Regions from separate parts of the Variovorax sp. GW822-FHT04A09 genome, predicted to be linked through region 1. Evidence: predicted binding sites of a transcription regulator. Region 1 holds the regulator's gene; each other region holds the start of a gene.
The links. Region 1 encodes sigma-54, which starts transcription at its own class of promoters, with help from an activator protein. Its sites were predicted from a motif close to TGGCANGNAANCTGCTTT; they were not measured.
Positions count from the first base shown of each region.

Region 1 (4,399 bases):
GGCCCGCCGCGCGGCGCAGCAGACCGAGGCCTACAAGGTCGCCGGCGTGCCGGCCCTGGCCGTGGCGGGCCGCTGGTATGTCGACGGCGAAACCGCCGGCAGCATGTCCAAGGTGCTGCAGGTCGCGACCTTCCTCATCGGCGAAGCCAAGAAGGGCTGACCGATCCGACGACCTGCTTTCTTGGTCGAATGCAAGGCCCGCTTCGGCGGGCTTTTTCATTGGCGGCGGTGGGCAATTGCCATCCCACGCATACAATGTTTCAGAGCAAGTTTCGTGCCTTTATGACATTGCCCTCCATCCCCACATTCCCCACCCTTCGTCGCCTCGGCCGCCTGGCTTTCGGTGCGCTGTTGCTGGCCGGTGCCGCCTCGGGCGTCCTGGCCGAAACCGCCGACCGCACCAAGCCGATGAACATCGAGTCCGACTCGATGCGCTACGACGACCTGAAACAGACCAGCGTGTTCACCGGCAACGTGCTGGTCACGAAGGGCACGATCATCATCCGCGGCGCGCGGCTGGACGTGCGCCAGGACGCCGAGGGCTACCAGTACGGCGTGGTCACGGCCGCGCCCGGCAAGCTGGCCTATTACAAGCAGAAGCGCAACGCCGGCGACGAGTGGATCGAGGGCGAGTCCGAAGTCATCGAGTACGACAGCCGCGCCGACAACGTCAAGTTCATCCGCCGCGCCGTCATGCGCCGGCTGATCGGCGCCACGGCCAACGACGAGAGCAGCGGCGCGCTGATCGTCTACGACCAGAGCAACGACACCTACACCGTCAACGGTTCCCTCGTGCCGCCGAACGCCGGCGTCTCGGCGGGCGGTGGCGGCCGCGTGAAGGCCATCCTCACGCCGAAGGCCACGCCGGCCCCGGCGGCGCCCGGCTCCGCACCCGCGGCCGGCGGCAAGAAGCCTGCGGCCCCGGCACCCACCCCCGCGCCCGGCGCCGGGCTGCGCCCGAGCACCACGCTGGGCGGCACCGAAGGGGAAGGGCGCAAGTGATCGAAACCGCAGGAACCCAGACCGCCGACGGCATTCCGGGCAGCCGCCTCGTGGCGCGCGGCCTCAAGAAGAGCTACGGCAGCCGCACGGTCGTGAAAGACGTCTCGCTCGATGTGCAAAAGGGCGAGGTCGTCGGACTGCTCGGCCCCAACGGCGCGGGCAAGACCACCTCGTTCTACATGATCGTCGGGCTGGTGCGCGCCGACGCCGGCGAGATCACCATCGACGGCGAGCCCATCGCCCACATGCCCATCCACCGCCGCGCGCGCATGGGCCTGAGCTACCTGCCGCAGGAGGCCTCGATCTTCCGCAAGCTCACGGTCGAGGAAAACGTGCGCGCCGTGCTCGAGCTGCAGCGCGAGCCCGACGCCAACGGCCGCATGATGCCGCTGACCAAGCAGCACACCGAAGAGCGCCTGGCCGACCTGCTGGCCGACCTGCGCGTGGACCACCTGCGCGATTCGCCCGCGCTTGCGCTGTCGGGCGGCGAGCGCCGCCGCGTTGAAATTGCACGCGCGCTGGCCACGCAGCCGCGCTTCATTCTGCTGGACGAGCCCTTCGCCGGCATCGACCCGATCGCGGTGATCGAGATCCAGCGGATCATCAGTTTCCTGAAAGAGCGCGGCATCGGCGTGCTCATCACCGACCACAACGTGCGTGAGACGCTGGGCATCTGCGATCACGCGTTCATCATCAGCGACGGGCACGTGCTGGCACAAGGCACACCCTCGGAGATCGTCGACAACGCCGAGGTACGCAGGGTGTACCTGGGCGAGCACTTCCGCATGTAAGGGAGGGTCGGGTCTCCATGAAGCAAGGGCTGTCCCTTCGCGTCTCGCAGCATCTGGCCTTGACGCCACAGCTGCAGCAGTCCATTCGCCTGCTCCAGCTCTCCACGCTCGAACTGAGCCAGGAGGTGGAGCAGATGCTGGACGAGAACCCGTTCCTCGAGCGCACCGCGGAAGAAGCGGCGCGCGAGGAGTTCGGGCTGGACACGGCCGACGCGCCGGTGCCGCGCGACGACGCGGGCGAGGGCGAGGCCGAGTTCACGCCGTCCGCCGCCAGCACGTCCTCCACGTCCAGCGACACCACCACCTCGACCCCCGACACCGACGGCCCCGCCGCCGAGATCGCCGAGCGCGAGCCCGACTGGGAAGGCGACGGCACCGTCGACATGGCGCCCGACGACAGCGAGTGGGGCAGCGATGCGCCCGCACGCCAGAACAACCTGGGCGACGACGAGCGTGCCGACGCCACCGAACTCGCGCGCAGCCAGGAGTCGCTGCAGTCCTTCCTGCATCGCCAGGCGCTGAGCCTGCGCCTCAATGAAAACGACTGCGCCGCGCTGCGCTTTTTGATCGAATCGCTCAACGACGACGGTTACCTCGAAGACTCGCTGCCCGCGCTGGCCTCGGGCCTGGCGGGCGACGACAACGACCAGTTCGACGACCTCGTGCACCACTTCCAGGTGGCGCTGGGCCTGCTGCAGAGCCTGGAGCCGGCCGGCGTCGGCGCGCGCGACCTCGGCGAATGCCTGAGCATCCAGCTGAAGGCGCTCGCCAGCGAAGACGAGACCGAGGCCGAAGCGCTCATCCGCAAGACCGCCATCGCGATCTGCAAGCAGCCGATGGAGCTGCTCGCGCGGCGTGACTTCAAGCGCCTGGCCACGCTCACGCGCACCAACGAAGAGTTGGTGCGCTCGGCGCTGCAGATCATTGCGCGCCTGGAGCCCAAGCCGGGCCGCCGCTTTGTCGACGTCGAACGCAACATCGTCATTCCCGATGTGATCGTCACCAAGACCGGGCGCGGCACCAACGTGAAGTTCCGCGTCATGCTCAACCCCGAAGTCATGCCGCGCCTGCGCGTGCACGACATCTACGCCGGCGCGCTCAAGTCGCACAAGGGCGAGGGCAGCCAGGCGCTGTCGCAGCGGCTGCAGGAGGCGCGCTGGTTCATCAAGAACATCCAGCAGCGCTTCGACACCATCCTGCGCGTGAGCAACGCCATCGTCGAGCGCCAGAAGAGCTACTTCGTGCACGGCGAGCTGGCCATGCGCCCGCTGGTGCTGCGCGAGATCGCCGACGAGCTCGGCCTGCACGAGTCGACCATCTCGCGCGTGACCACCGCCAAGTACATGGCCACGCCCTTCGGCACGGTCGAGCTGAAGTACTTCTTCGGCTCGGCGCTGGGCACCGAGACCGGTGGCAATGCGTCGAGCACCGCGGTGCGCGCGCTGATCAAGCAGTTCGTGAGTTCCGAGAGCATCAAGAAGCCGCTGTCCGACAGCCAGATCTCCGAGATGCTGAAGGAGCAGGGCATCGAGTGCGCGCGCCGCACCGTCGCCAAGTACCGCGAAGCCTTGCGCATCGCACCGGCCAACCTGCGCAAAGCCCTGTAGAAAGCCCACGATGACCCGTCGCCTGCTGTCGCGCTGGGGGCATTGGGTCTTCGCCCTCGTGGCTGCATCGCTGTTCGCCGGCTGTGCCACCTTGCCCGACGACGCACCGCGCCCGCCCACCAAGGCCATCGCCGTCTCGGCCGACACCGCGCTCGGCAAGATCGCGTTGGCCTCGCAGCCCGACCCCGACCTCAGCGGCTTTCGCCTGATGCCCGGCGGCGACTTCGCCTTCGACACGCGGCTGCAGCTGGCGCGCCGCGCGCAGCGCACGCTCGACGTGCAGTACTACCAGATCGAGAACGACGAGACCGGCCGCTACCTGCTGCGCACCCTGCGCGATGCGGCCCAGCGCGGCGTGCGCGTGCGCCTGTTGATGGACGACCTGTACACGTCCGGCGAAGACGAGCTGTTGCTCGGGCTGGCCGCCACGCCGAACGTGGAGCTGCGCCTGTTCAACCCGTTCCCGGCCGGGCGCGGCAGCCTGCTCAAGCGCTTCACCGCGTCGCTGTTCGACTTCAGCCGCGTCAACCGCCGCATGCACAACAAGCTCTTCATCGCCGACGGCGCGATGGCGGTGGCGGGCGGGCGCAACATCGGCAACCAGTACTTCCGCCGCACCACCGGCCCGAACTTCATCGACCTCGACACCTTCGTCACGGGCGCGTTGATTCCGCGCCTGGGCGTGCTGTTCGACCAGTACTGGAACAGCCCGCACGTGCGCCCGATCGGCGCGGTCGTGCACACCGACCTGCCGCGCGAAGAGCTGCAGCGCCGCTTCGACGCCGCCACCGGCCCCGACACCACGCCGCCGCCGCCCAGGCCTGCGCCCAACGACCTGCTCGGCTACAGCCCCGTGGCCGACGACCTCGACGCCGGCAAGCTCGGCCTGATCTGGACCACCGCCGAGGCTTATGCCGATTCACCCGACCGCGTGATCGGCAAGACCGCGTCGTATGGCGGCGTGCCGCTGCTCGACGTGGACAGCGTGCGCTACAACGT
Region 1 is NZ_JBXAMV010000005.1:111,577-115,975, reverse strand. It holds gene AC1RLW_RS23945 (thiol:disulfide interchange protein DsbA/DsbL) at 1-160, shown strand, start outside; gene lptA (lipopolysaccharide transport periplasmic protein LptA) at 283-1,002, shown strand; gene lptB (LPS export ABC transporter ATP-binding protein) at 999-1,793, shown strand; gene rpoN (RNA polymerase factor sigma-54) at 1,811-3,400, shown strand; gene AC1RLW_RS23925 (phospholipase D family protein) at 3,411-4,399, shown strand, end outside.

Region 2 (4,399 bases), on a different contig from region 1:
AACTCCTGCGCTGTCCTGTGCAGTCCGGACGTTCCTCCAGTGCGATCTTTCGACCCGATGCTGTTGCCCGAGGGCAGAGCATCGTCCCTTTCGGGCTTGCACCAGCGGCGGTCTGGCGTGCTTCACCGCTCGATTATCGCCCGCCCCATCAATGACCCTTCAAGCGGTGTCGCGCGCCGACTTTCAACCGGGCGTTTCGCTGTCGCCGGCCTGCACCAGGCCCAGCTTGCGCAGCGTCCGATGGAAGTTGCTGCGGTCGATGCCGGCCTCGCGCGCGGCGCTGGCCACGCGGCCGCCGTGGCGGGCGAGCAGTTCCGAGAGCCAGGCCCGCTGGAAGGCCTCGGTCGCCTCGCGCAACGTGCCGCCCGCGATGGCAGGCTCCGCGTGTTCGTTCGCCAGGGCCTGCACGGGCGCTGCCACGGCGCTTCCCACGACGGCAGCGCTGTACAGCGCCAGGTGATGCGGTTCGATGGCCGTCCAGCGCGAGCCGCGCGGCTGCTCCCGGAACGCCCGCAGCGAGGCGCGGCTGATCACATGCTCGAGCTCGCGCACGTTGCCCGGCCAGCCGTGCGCCAGCATGGCGGCCTTCGACGCCGGCGAGAGCCGCAGGTTGCGCGCGCCCAGCCGGTGCTGGTTCTCCTCGAGAAAGCTGCCGGCGAGCACGAGCACGTCGCGCCCCCGTTCGTGCAGCGGCGCGACGACGAGCGGATAGACCGACAGCCGGTGGTACAGGTCGGCGCGAAACCGGCCCTGCGCGATCGCCGCGGGCAGGTCGCGGTTCGTGGCCGCGATCACACGCACGTCGACCTTGCGCATGCGGTCGCTGCCGGGGCGCTGCACCTCGCCGCTTTGCAGCACGCGCAGCAGCTTGGCCTGCACGCTCAGCGGCAGTTCGCCGACCTCGTCGAGAAAGAGCGTGCCGCCGTCGGCGATCTCGAACTTGCCGTCGCGGTCCTGCACGGCGCCGGTGAACGCGCCGCGCTTGTGGCCGAAGAGCTCGCTGTCGGCCAGCGACTCGGGCAGCGCCGCGCAGTTGACCTGCACCAGCGGCTGCTCGCTGCGCCGCGAACGCGCGTGCAGGCGCTGCGCGACCAGGTCCTTGCCGACACCGGTTTCGCCGAGCAGCAGCACCGTGAGGTCGGACACGGCGACCGTGTCGATCTCGTGGCACAGCTGCTTCATCGCCGGACTGCTGCCCAGCAGCTCGCGCGGCGCGCCGCGCCCTGCGCGCAGCGCCTGCGCGACGGCCTGCTCGCGCATGGCGCGCGCCTGCATTTCGCGGATCGTGTGGGCGGCCTCGATGCCGGTTTCGACGAGGGCGATCAGTGCCTCCATCTGCGCCGGGCCCACGGCGTCGAAAGCGTGCGGCTCCAGCGCGTCCAGCGTGAGCAGGCCCCAGACGGCACCGCGCAGGCGCAGCGGCGCGCCCATGCAGTCGTGCACCGGCAGGATGCCCGGCTGGCCGGCTACGAGGCCGTCGTACGGGTCGGGCAGGTTGCAGTCGTGCGCGAAACGCAGGCCCCGTTCGCTGTCGAGCAGGCGCGCGAAACGCGGATGGGCGGCGACGGGAAACTGGCGCCCGAGGGTCTCATCGCTCAGGCCGTCGACCGCGACGGGCTTCAGCACGTCGACGTCGAGCTGCAGCAGCGCGGCAGCATCGCAGCGGACCAGCCCGCGCGCGGCGGCGAGCAGCGATCGGTAGCGGGCGGCCTCGGCTTCGGGCTCGGGCTCGGGCTCGGGTGGTGAGGCCTCGGTGGTCGAATCGACACGCAATGTGGTCATAAGTACAACGCTGGAGTTGTTGCGAATTTGACCACGCCCGGTAAATCCCCAATGGTGTCAAGCACTTGCAGGGGGCTTCCGGCTGGCACGGATCGTGAGATGACCAACGCATCTCAACCGAAGGACCGCCAGACCATGCACCCGCAAACCATCGCCATCGTCAAGTCCACCGTGCCCGCGCTCCAGGCCCACGGCGAGGCCATCACCAGCCACTTCTACAAGATCATGTTCGAGGGCCATCCGCAGGTGAAGGCCTTCTTCAACGAAGCGCACCAGGCCGCCGGCACGCAGGCGCGCGCGCTGGCGGGCGCAGTCATCGCCTATGGCGCGCACATCGACCGGCTCGAAGCGATCGCCGGCGCCCTGCCCCGCATCATCCAGAAGCACGCCGCGCTGGGCGTGCTGCCGGAGCACTACCCGATCGTCGGCCACTACCTGCTGCGCGCCGTGAAGGAGGTGCTCGGCGATGCCGCGACCGACGAGGTGATCGCCGCCTGGGGCGAGGCCTACGAATCGCTGGCGGGCCTGCTCATCGCCGCGGAAGAAGCCGTCTACAGCGCCAATGCGGCGCAACCCGGCGGGTGGCGCGGCACGCGCGAATTCCGCGTGGCCCGGCGCGAGGACGAGAGCGAAGTCATCACCTCGTTCTACCTGGAGCCCGTGGACGGCGGCGCGCTGCTGGCGTTCTCGGCGGGGCAATACCTCACGCTGGTGCTGGAGATCGACGGCCAGCCGGTGCGGCGCAACTACTCGCTGTCCGACGCGCCGGGCAAGCCGTGGTACCGCATCAGCGTGAAGAAGGAAGAAGGCGGCCGCGCCTCGAACTGGCTGCACGCGGCCGCCGCGGTCGGCACGCGGCTGCAGGTGCAGGCGCCGTGCGGCGACTTCGTGCTGCAGCCCGCGGGCGAACAGGCGCGGCCCCTCGTGCTGGTGACGGGCGGCGTGGGCATCACGCCTGCGATGAGCATGCTTGAATCGGTGGCCCACACGGGCCGGCCGGTGCACTTCGTCCATGCGGCGCGGCACGGCGGCGCGCATGCGTTCCGCGCCCGCGTGGACGCGCTGGCGCAGCGGCATGCGAACGTGAAGCCGCTGTATGTCTACGACGCGCCGCGCGAGAGCGACACGCCGCATGCGACCGGCTTCGTCACCCGCGAGCTGCTGGCCGGGCTGCTGCCGGAAGACCGCGATGTCGACCTGTACTTTCTGGGACCGAAGCCCTTCATGCAGGCGGTGTATGCCAACGGGCTGGCGCTCGGCGTGCCGAAGCAGCAGCTTCGCTACGAGTTCTTCGGGCCGCTGGAAGCCCTGGAGGCCTGAGCCGGAACGGCCTGCCATCCCGTCGTGCTGAAACGGTCGCGGGCCGGGTGCAACCCGGCCCAGGGGGCGCCACAATGCGCGCTGACCATCCGACCCTCGCACCCAAGGAGATTCCATGAAGGCCCAGAACATCCTCCAGACTATCGGCAACACGCCGCACATCCGCATCAACCGCCTGTTCGGCCATGCGAAGCAGCAGGTCTGGATCAAGTCGGAGCGCGCCAACCCCGGCGGCTCGATCAAGGACCGCATCGCGCTGTCGATGGTGGAAGACGCCGAGAAGAGCGGCGCGCTCAAGCCCGGCGGCACCATCGTCGAGCCCACCTCGGGCAACACCGGCATCGGCCTGGCGATGGTCGCGGCCGTCAAGGGCTACAAGCTGATCCTGGTGATGCCCGACAGCATGTCGGTGGAGCGCCGCCGCCTGATGCTGGCCTATGGCGCCACCTTCGACCTCACGCCGCGCGCCAACGGCATGAAGGGCTCCATCGCCCGCGCCGAGGAAATCGTGGCCGGCACGCCAGGCGCGTGGATGCCGCAGCAGTTCAACAACCCCGCCAACGTCGACGTGCACGTGCGCACCACGGCCGAAGAAATCGCGGCCGACTTTCCCGAAGGCATCGACGTGCTCATCACCGGCGTGGGCACGGGCGGCCACATCACCGGCGTGGCGAAGGTGCTGAAGAAGAAGTGGCCCAAGCTGCAGGTGTTCGCGGTGGAGCCCGTGGCCTCGCCCGTGATCTCGGGCGGCGCGCCGGCGCCCCACCCCATCCAGGGCATCGGCGCGGGCTTCATCCCGAAGAACCTGGACACCTCGCTGCTGGACGGCGTGCTGCAGGTCGACGCAGAGCCGGCGCGCGAAATGGCGCGCCGCTGTGCGGTCGAGGAAGGCATCCTGGTCGGCATCTCGTCGGGCGCGACGCTCGCGGCCATTGCGCAGAAGCTGCCCTCGCTGGCGCCCGATGCGGTGGTGCTGGGCTTCAACTACGACACCGGCGAGCGCTACCTCTCCGTCGAAGGCTTCCTGCCCGCCTGATCCAGCTACAAGTTTCATAGCGCCTCGGGCGCTTAAAATCGTCGGTCTGCTTGATAACCACAAGCCCCACGACATGCTGCGAATCTCCGAACTCAAACTCCCGCTCGACCACGCCCCAGAGGCGCTGGCCACCCTGATCGCCCGGACGCTCGACGTTCCGCCCGAAGCGATCGCCTCCCACACCGTCTACAAGCGCAGCTTCGACGCCCGCAAGGTCGACCTGCTCACGGTCTACATCTGCGACGTGCAGCTGGCCGACGC
Region 2 is NZ_JBXAMV010000007.1:204,056-208,454, reverse strand. It holds RNA gene rnpB (RNase P RNA component class A) at 1-124, opposite strand, end outside; gene norR (nitric oxide reductase transcriptional regulator NorR) at 184-1,782, opposite strand; gene hmpA (NO-inducible flavohemoprotein) at 1,918-3,102, shown strand; gene cysK (cysteine synthase A) at 3,218-4,138, shown strand; gene AC1RLW_RS28260 (NAD(P)/FAD-dependent oxidoreductase) at 4,212-4,399, shown strand, end outside.
Region 2: hmpA (NO-inducible flavohemoprotein) is a predicted target of sigma-54. The motif match lies at 1,866-1,883, and genes of this name have one in related genera.

Region 3 (4,399 bases), on a different contig from region 1:
TCTAGCACTTACGAGAAACAAGTAGGTGCTGCTTATCATCAAGGGCAAGAAAAAAGACTTAACAGCCCACCCCAGAATTATCTGGGAATCCGAGCGCCCAAATTTCGACGACCGCATCAAAAATCGAATTATTGATTTCCCCAAAAACTCAACCGAGTCCAACTCCCGTTCAGCGGGAAATCGCAACCCCATCCAGCACATCCATCCCGTTGCGCAACACAGAATCAAAGGCAGCAGGGCTTCAAAACCGGCAAATGCTGCGGGACTCAAAACTCGGAATATTGAAGCATTCAGGCAAAACATTGCCATCAAAGAAATCAGGCCTACCAGCCGTAGTTTTCGTCGCCAGGCGGGCAACCCCAACTTCCCCGAACGAGAACCGTTACCGGGAAAACGACGCAGCTCCAGCGTCCACATCGGCAGTGCACATCCAGAGAGAAACAGCAAAACCTCCAATGGCGCTGGCAGTTCAAGGAGCCAAATGAGCAACGAGACAAAAATCGCACCGCATACACCGGCTAGGGCTACACGGGCCGGAACGGCAGTTATGGGTTTGAATGACCTGTTCATTGCTGGAAAATAAAAAAAAGGGGGCATTGCCCCCTCTTTGAATCACTATCGAAGGTGATTAAATTCCCTTAACCCCCAGCTGCAGCAGCAGCGGCAGCTGCAGCTGCTGCGCCTCCGGCTGCAGCGGCGCAGGTCTTCGGACGCAGCTTCTCGACAACGTTGGTGGTGCAAGCCCACGTACCCGCTGCACCAGCAGTCGTATCTGCACCACGAGTCCAAACAATAGTTTGGCCATTGATGGACGCGGTTCCAGCGATCGTGCACGTGATCGTCGAAGCGCCCGTAGTAGCGACATTCAAGGCAATCCCGCTGCAGCGGCTGGTCACGTTGCTCGACAGACCAGCTGCTTGAGCATTGGCTGCCGCATTGCCGGTCAGGTCCGCTGCTTGCGTAGTAGTAATGCCTTGGCTTGCCTTCTCTTCAATGTTGGTCTTAGCCGGGGTAATTTCGGCAAGCGCCGCCGTAACTTGCGAGCGAGCCGTGTAATCTTGATATGCAGGCAGCGCAATCGCCGCAAGAATACCAATGATCGCCACAACGATCATCAATTCGATCAGGGTGAAACCCTTTTGCACATTGCGTGCGATAGAACGACGGTTCATTCATTAACTCCAGGTTGGTTTGTAAAGCCCGGGAACCGGCCCGGAGCGGGGTAACTTCCGCAGCATCCGTGCCACCCGGTTTCCCACCCTGCAGCCCTCGATCAGGCCGCCTTTGGTCACAAGTTGGTTACATGATGTGACACAACTCGCACTCAGATGCCAATTGTGTCGACAAATTTGTCATGCCTGACCGGGCCCGGTCAGAAGGTCAGCACCCCATCCGCCTTGAGCCAGCGGATGTCCCGCTGCGCCAACCCTGCCACTTCCCGCCCCGCCAGCATCTCGATCTGGCTCATGATTTCCTCGGTCTCTGCCGGCTTGGTGTGGGTGATGTAGATCGGGTATTGCTTGCCCGGATCGATGTGCGCCAGCTCGTGCGCCAGCGCCACCGGCGACAGATGCAGGCTGCGTTCGGCCAATGCCTCTTCGCGGGAGCTGAAGGCGGTCTCGATGACCAGCATCGCCACGTCGATCGCGTTGATGCGCTCCCAGAACGGCGGGTTGCGTTCGGTGTCGCCGCTGAAGACCCAGTGGGCGCCGCCTTCCGCCCGGCGGATGGCGAAGCCGCAGGCCGGCACGGTGTGGACGGCCGGCAGCACCTCGATCAGCTTGGGGGCGTCGCTGCCCAACTCGAGGCGCTGCCCGACCGTGATCTCGTGAAAGCTCACGAACGGCGATTCGGGGCTGGGAATGCGTTCGAAATTCGGCCAGATGACGTTGTTGAACACATGCGCCCGCAGCGCGTCGATGGTGGCCGCCAGAGCATGCACGCGCAGGGGCCGGGTGCGGCGGCTGCCGACGGCGTCGAGCATCAGGGGCAGGGCGGCGATGTGGTCGAGGTGCGAGTGGGTGAGCACCACGTCGTCGATGGCGGCCATCTCGTCGAGGGTGAGGTCGCCGACGCCCGTGCCGGCGTCCACGAGCAGGTCCGCATCGACCAGGAACGAGGTGGTGCGGCAGTCCTTGGCGATGGCGCCCGAGCAACCCAGCACGCGAACCTGCATTGTGGAAGACCCCTTGTATGCGTCTGTCGTCATTTGGTGTCGAACCGGGTGGCGCCGTCCCAGTCCGGGTCTTGCGGGCGAAGCGCCATCGAGGCTAAACGCTGGGCGTAGAGCTGGTAAAGGACTTTTTTCGCATCCGCGGCGAGCAGGGGAGCCAGCAAGTTCCGGCCCAGCGCCCAATCCTGGCGGCGGTAGGCGGCGAGCACCTGGCTCCAGCGGTCGAGTTGCTGCCGTGTGTCCTGCGACTCGGCCGCAGCTTCCGGCACGAGCGGGGTGTAGATGGCAACGGCCTGGGCCTTGCCCTTGACGCGCACGCTGTCGAGTTCCTGCCAGACGAAGCCGGGCGCCGCCTCGCGGGTGGCGCCGCTGGCCACGATCTCGACCCCGTAGTGTCCGCTCAGGCCTTCCAGCCGCGACGCGAGATTGACCGCGTCGCCGACCACGGTATAGCTGCGGCGCGCGGTCGAGCCCATGTCGCCGACGCTCATGAGGCCGCTGTTCAGGCCGATGCCGGCGCTGATTTCGGGGCGGCCGTTGGCGCGGTGCTGGCGGTTGATGTCGTGCACGGCGGCCGCCATGTCGATCGCCGCCTGCACGGCAAGCGCGGCATGGCCGGGCGTGTCGATGGGCGCGCCCCAGAAGGCCATGACGCAGTCGCCCATGTATTTGTCGACGGTGCCGCGGTGCGCGCTGATCACCTCGGTCAGCCGGCTGAAGACGGTGTTCAGAAAGGCCTGCAGCTCGGCCGGCGCCATCTGCTCGGACAGCCGGGTGAAGTCGCGCATGTCGCAGAACATCACGGTCATTTCCTTGCTCTCGGCGCGCATGCTGTAGCGGCCGGGGCGCACGAGCATTTCGTCGACCAGCTGCGGCGGCACGTAGGTGCCGAAGAGCCGCACCAGCCCGCGCCGCGCGCGCGATTCGACGAAGTAGCCCCAGCTCATGTTGAGCGCGAAGGCCAGCGCCACCATGACGAGCGCCGACGCCAGCGGGAGCACGAGGCTGTGGCCGACGTAGAGCCAGGTGTTGAGGCCGACCAGCGCGGCGACCACGCCCGCGCCGAGCAGCACGGCGCGCGATGCGGACAGCAGCGACAGCCCGAACGCGAGCAGCAACCCCGCCGCCAGCACGGTCAGCACTTCATAACCCGGCGCGTAGTCGGGCACGGCCAGCAGGCGCCGGTCGAGCAGGCCCGAGACGATGTTGGCGTGCACTTCGACGCCCGGGAACGCGGCGCCGACCGGGGTGGCGCGCAGGTCCTGCAGGCCGGGCGCGGTGGCGCCGAGCAGCACGATCTTGTCCTTCAACTCGCCCGGCGCCAGTCGGCCCTCGAGGACGTCGGCAGCGGCCACGTAGCGGAACGATCCTGCGCGCGGCCCGCCGGGGCCGCGAAACGGCACCTGCAAGCTGGCACTCTGGTCGACCGGGATGCGCAGCGACCCCAGCACCAGCGCCTGCAGGCGCGGAAAGTTGCCGTCGCCGGCCACGAGCGCCGGCCGCACGGGCGGCGAACCGTTCGCCAGCCGGTACACCGCCAGCGCCAGCGACTCGTAGTGCCCGGGCGACGCATGCTCGCCTTCGTAGCGGGCGATGAGCGGCACGCTACGGATCACGCCGTCGTCGCTGCCGTCACCGACCAGGGTGTTCAGGAACCCCGCGACCGGCGCCGCGCGCCCCAGCACCGGCAGGCTGGCGCCGAAGCCGTTCCAGAGCGTGACGAAGGAAGCATGGGGCGGAAAGGCGTCGGGCGGCAGCACGGGCGTCGCCGGCAGCAGCCCCTTGGCGCTGGGCTGTTCGGTGCGGGTGAAGTAGTAGCCCAGCGCCACGGGCTGGCCGCGCAGGGCCTGGGCCAGTGTGGCGTCGTGGTCGAGGGTCGGCGCGAGCTGGTCGATCTCGGCGGCGAGGCCCGGCACGCCGCTCAATGGCCCGGCTGCGATCTCCTTCAGGCGCCCGAGGCCGGAGCTGCGGTCGGGCTCGAGAAACATCACGTCGAAGCCGAGCACGGCCACGTGCTGGCGGGCCAGCAGTTCCGTCGTGAGGCTGGCGATCTTGTCGCGCGGCCAGGGCCACTGGCCTTCGCGCGCCAGGCTGGCGTCGTCGACATCGACGATCACGACCCGCGTGTCGGGCGTGCCCGGCATGGTGGCGCGCAGGCGGGCGTCGTAGATCAGGTGATCCAGGTGCTCGATCACGCCCAGCCGCCAGGCGCCGGTGGCATGGAGC
Region 3 is NZ_JBXAMV010000004.1:305,288-309,686, reverse strand. It holds gene AC1RLW_RS21560 (hypothetical protein) at 26-583, shown strand; gene AC1RLW_RS21555 (pilin) at 639-1,172, opposite strand; gene AC1RLW_RS21550 (3',5'-cyclic-nucleotide phosphodiesterase) at 1,373-2,176, opposite strand; gene AC1RLW_RS21545 (CHASE2 domain-containing protein) at 2,206-4,399, opposite strand, start outside.
Region 3: AC1RLW_RS21555 (pilin) is a predicted target of sigma-54. The motif match lies at 1,229-1,246, and genes of this name have one in related genera.

Region 4 (4,399 bases), on a different contig from region 1:
GGCGCCCTATCTGGGGCGCCGCGTGCTCGGCGCGGAGATCAAGAAGGCCGGCGGCCTGCGCGCCTGGCAGGCGCCCACCGGGCCGCAGCCCGACGAGGAACCCGACCGCAAGCTCTGGCCCTTCTTCCAGCAGTACCTGGCGCCGAAGCCTTCCCAGGACCTGCCGCCGCTGTACCTGGGGTTCGGCCTGGCCGACCGCTTTGCCAGCAACCACAAGCTGCTGGCCGACGCCCTGCCCCCGGGGCGCGTGTTCACGACCGAAGGCGGCCACGACTGGCCCGAGTGGCGCCAGCTCTGGCGCAACGTGCTCGACGTGCTGCCGCTGCCCTCGCTGGGGCGCGCACGGCAGCAGCCGGCTACGCGGTTTCCGGCAGCGGCGTCTCGGGCGTCATCAGCGATGCCATCGGCCATCGCGGCTTGACGTCGAAGGCATAGCGCTCCGAGGCCTGCGACAGGCCTGATTGCAGACGCATCGCGGCGGCCATGGCGATCATGGCGCCGTTGTCGGTGCACAGATGCAACTCGGGGTAGTGCACGCGCACCTTGCGCTTGGCGCAGGCCGCGTTCAGCTGCTCGCGCAGGTTCTTGTTGGCCCCCACGCCGCCCGCCACCACCAGCCGCTTCAGGCCGGTCTGGTCCAGCGCCGCGAGCGACTTCTTCAGCAGCACCTCGACGATCGCAGCCTGCGTGGAAGCGGCCAGGTCGGCCTTGCGCGCCTCGAGCTGGTCGCCGAGCTTCTTGGCCTGCGTGAGCACGGCCGTCTTCAGGCCGGCGAACGAAAAGTCGAGGTCGCCGCTGTGCAGCAGCGGGCGTGGCAGCTTGAAGGCCGCGGCGTCGCCGCCTTCGGCCAGCTTCGCGAGCCAGGGGCCGCCGGGGTACGGCAGGCCCATGAGCTTGGCGCTCTTGTCGAAGGCCTCGCCGGCCGCGTCGTCGATGGTCTCGCCGAGCAGTTCATAGCGGCCCACGCCGTCGACCCGCATCAGCTGCGTGTGACCACCCGACACCAGCAGCGCCACGAACGGGAATTCGGGCGGATCGGCGCTCAGGAACGGCGACAGCAGATGCCCTTCGAGGTGATGCACCCCCAGCACCGGCTTGCCCAGCGCCACACCCAGTGCGCAGGCCACGCCCGCGCCCACGAGCAGCGCGCCGGCCAGGCCGGGCCCGCGTGTATAGGCCACCACGTCGATCTCGGCCAGCGAGCGTCCGGCTTCGGCCATGACGGCTTCGGTGAGCGGCAGCACGCGGCGGATGTGGTCGCGGCTGGCCAGCTCGGGCACCACGCCGCCGTAGGCCTGGTGCATGGCGATCTGGCTGTGCAGCGCGTGCGAACGCAGCAGCGGCAGCGCGTCGCCGTGCGATTCGACCAGCGCCACGCCGGTCTCGTCGCAGGATGATTCGATTCCCAACAAGAGCATGGCGCCGAGTGTAGGGGCCGCCCGCCGGCGGCGCCCGCGAAGGGACAAGCGAGGCACGGAAGTTGCACGAGCGGAATGCGCTCCTTCTGCGCCCCCACGAATGACTTCCGGCCTGAGCTTCCTGATTGCCGCGCGCCGATGCGAGATCGACGCGCTGGACCAGCTCGCGCGCACCAGCGAGCTGGTCGGCGCCATCGGTCGGCTCGTGCATGCGCTGCAGCGCGAGCGCGGCATGTCGAACGTGTTCCTGGCCTCGCACGGCGGGCGCTTTGCCGAACAGCGCGGCCCGCAGATCGCCGAATGCCTGGCGCTCGAGCAGCAGGTGCGCGCCGGCTTCGACCGGCTCGAGGCCGAGCACCACCGCGCGGTGGGCGCCGGCCACGGCGCGCGCCTGTTCAGCCGCATCGCCTGGGTGCTGCCCGGCCTGGACGCCCTGCCCGCGCTGCGCCGGCGCATCGACGCGCTCGAACTCCAGCCCGCCCAGGCCGTGGCCGCCTTCGCCAAGCTGGTGGCCGGCCTGCTGGCGGTGGTGTTCGAGGCGGCCGATGGCGCCACCGACCCCGAGATCTCGCGCCTGCTGGTGGCGATGTTCAACTTCATGCAGGGCAAGGAGTTCGCCGGCCAGGAACGTGCCTTCGGCGCCGCCGCGCTCGCGCTGGGCCGGGGCGACGACGCGCAGCGCCAGCAGTGGCGCCACCTCATCGAGTCGCAGGAGCGCTGCTTCCAGGTGTTCATCGATTTCTCGGGCGACGCGGTGCGCACGCTGTGGCACGACAGCCAGTCGGACGCCGTGCTGGCCGAACTCGAGCGCCTGCGCCGCAAGGGCGCCACCTCGGTGCCGGCCGACGCGCTGCTGAGCCAAGCCTGGTTCGACTGCTGCACCCGGCGCATCGACGCCATGCAGACGGTCGAGAACCGCCTCTCGGCCGACCTGCGCGCGCTGTGCGACCACAAGACCGCCCAGGCCCGCAGCGAGCTGGCCGCGTACCGGCAACTGCTCGGCACGCTGGCCCCGCAGGCCGGCGGCGCGCTGTTCTTCGACGATGCCCAGCAGGCGCAGGACGCCACGCCGGCGCAGCTCGGGCGCCACCTCGAACGCTCGGTGCTCGACATGGTCCAGGAGCAGTCGCAGCGCCTGCAGGCCATGAGCGACGAACTCGACACCGTGCGCGCCTCGCTCAACGAACGCAAGATCGTCGAGCGCGCCAAGGGCCTGCTGATGGCGCACCGGCGCCTGAGCGAGGCCGAGGCGCACAAGATGCTGCGCCAGACCGCCATGAACCAGAAGCGCCGCCTCGTCGACGTGGCCGAGTCGATGCTGGCCATGGCCGACTACCTGCCGCTCGAGCCTGCACCGCGGCGCTGACCCGGGCCGCTTGGATTGGTGCAGCGCACAACAACTGTGCGTCGCCCGGGTTAGCGAACCAGCAGGAACTTTCCCCTGCGCCGGCGCGCCCTGTCAGCTATCTTTTCCATAGCTCCCACTGGCGGCTTCGGGCTGGCACACCGCTTGCATGGAGCTTGTCACAGACCGCAAGGTCTTCAGGCAGGTTGCACCCAACGGCGGGTGCGGCCCACCGAACCGGACAAAGGCGTCCCCATCCCGCAAGGGCTCGTTCACGAGCAGCCCCTGCGCGGTGCGGACGCCTTTTCGTTTTTGTCTTTCACTTCTGGAGCCTCGCCCATGTCCGATCTGCTGCTGAAAACCAAACTGAGCCGGCGCCGCGTGCTGCAGGCCGCCGCCCTCGGCGCCGTGGGCATCGACCCCGCGCTGCGCGCCGCCGTCTGGGCCCAGGGCTCGGACAAGCCCGAGAAGGAAGAAGTGAAGATCGGCTTCATCCCGCTGACCGACTGCGCCAGCGTGGTGATGGCCTCGGTGCTGGGCATCGACAAGAAGTACGGCGTGAAGATCGTGCCCAGCAAGGAAGCCAGCTGGGCCGGCGTGCGCGACAAGCTCGTGAACGGCGACCTCGACATGGCGCACGTGCTCTACGGCCTGGTGTACGGCATGCACCTGGGCGTGAGCGGCCCGAAGAAGGACATGGCCGTGCTCATGACCCTGAACAACAACGGCCAGGCCATCACGCTGTCGAAGAAGCTGGCCGACAAGGGCGCGGTCGATGCCGCCTCGCTCGCCAAGCTCATCGCCAAGGAAAAGGGCGAATACACCTTCGCCCACACCTTCCCCACCGGCACGCACGCCATGTGGCTCTACTACTGGCTCGCCTCGGCCGGCATCGACCCGTTCAAGGACGTGAAGAACATCACCGTGCCGCCCCCGCAGATGGTGGCCAACATGCGCGTGGGCAACATGGACGGCTACTGCGTGGGCGAGCCCTGGGGCCAGCGCGCGATCATGGACGGCATCGGCTTCACCGGCATCACCACCCAGGACATCTGGAAGGACCACCCCGAGAAGGTGCTGGGCTGCACCGCGGAGTTCACGAAGAAGTACCCGAACACCGCGCGCGCCGTCACGGCCGCGATCCTCGAGGCCGGCAAGTGGATCGACACCGGCCTGCAGAACAAGAACAAGATGGCCGAAACCATTGCTGACAAGAGCTACGTCAACACCAGCGTGGACGCGATCAACCAGCGCATCCTGGGCCGCTACACCAACGGCCTGGGCAAGAGCTGGGACGACCCCAACCACATGAAGTTCTACAACGGCGGCGCCGTGAACTTCCCGTACCTCTCGGACGGCATGTGGTTCCTCACGCAGCACAAGCGCTGGGGCCTGCTGAAGGAGCACCCCGACTACCTGAAGGTGGCCACCGAGATCAACCGCATCGACATCTACAAGCAGGCCGCCGCCGCCACGCAGACGCCCGTGCCCAAGGACGTGCTGCGCACCAGCAAGCTCTTCGACGGCACCGTCTGGGACGGCAAGGACCCGAAGAAGTACGCCGAGTCTTTCAAGCTCCATGTCTGAGGAGAAACGCACCATGGTCAGCGCTGTCTTCCATTCCCCGCTCGACGCC
Region 4 is NZ_JBXAMV010000002.1:1,062,971-1,067,369, reverse strand. It holds gene AC1RLW_RS15965 (alpha/beta hydrolase) at 1-421, shown strand, start outside; gene tsaD (tRNA (adenosine(37)-N6)-threonylcarbamoyltransferase complex transferase subunit TsaD) at 357-1,418, opposite strand; gene AC1RLW_RS15955 (nitrate- and nitrite sensing domain-containing protein) at 1,519-2,784, shown strand; gene AC1RLW_RS15950 (CmpA/NrtA family ABC transporter substrate-binding protein) at 3,103-4,350, shown strand; gene ntrB (nitrate ABC transporter permease) at 4,364-4,399, shown strand, end outside.
Region 4: AC1RLW_RS15955 (nitrate- and nitrite sensing domain-containing protein) is a predicted target of sigma-54. The motif match lies at 1,470-1,487, and genes of this name have one in related genera.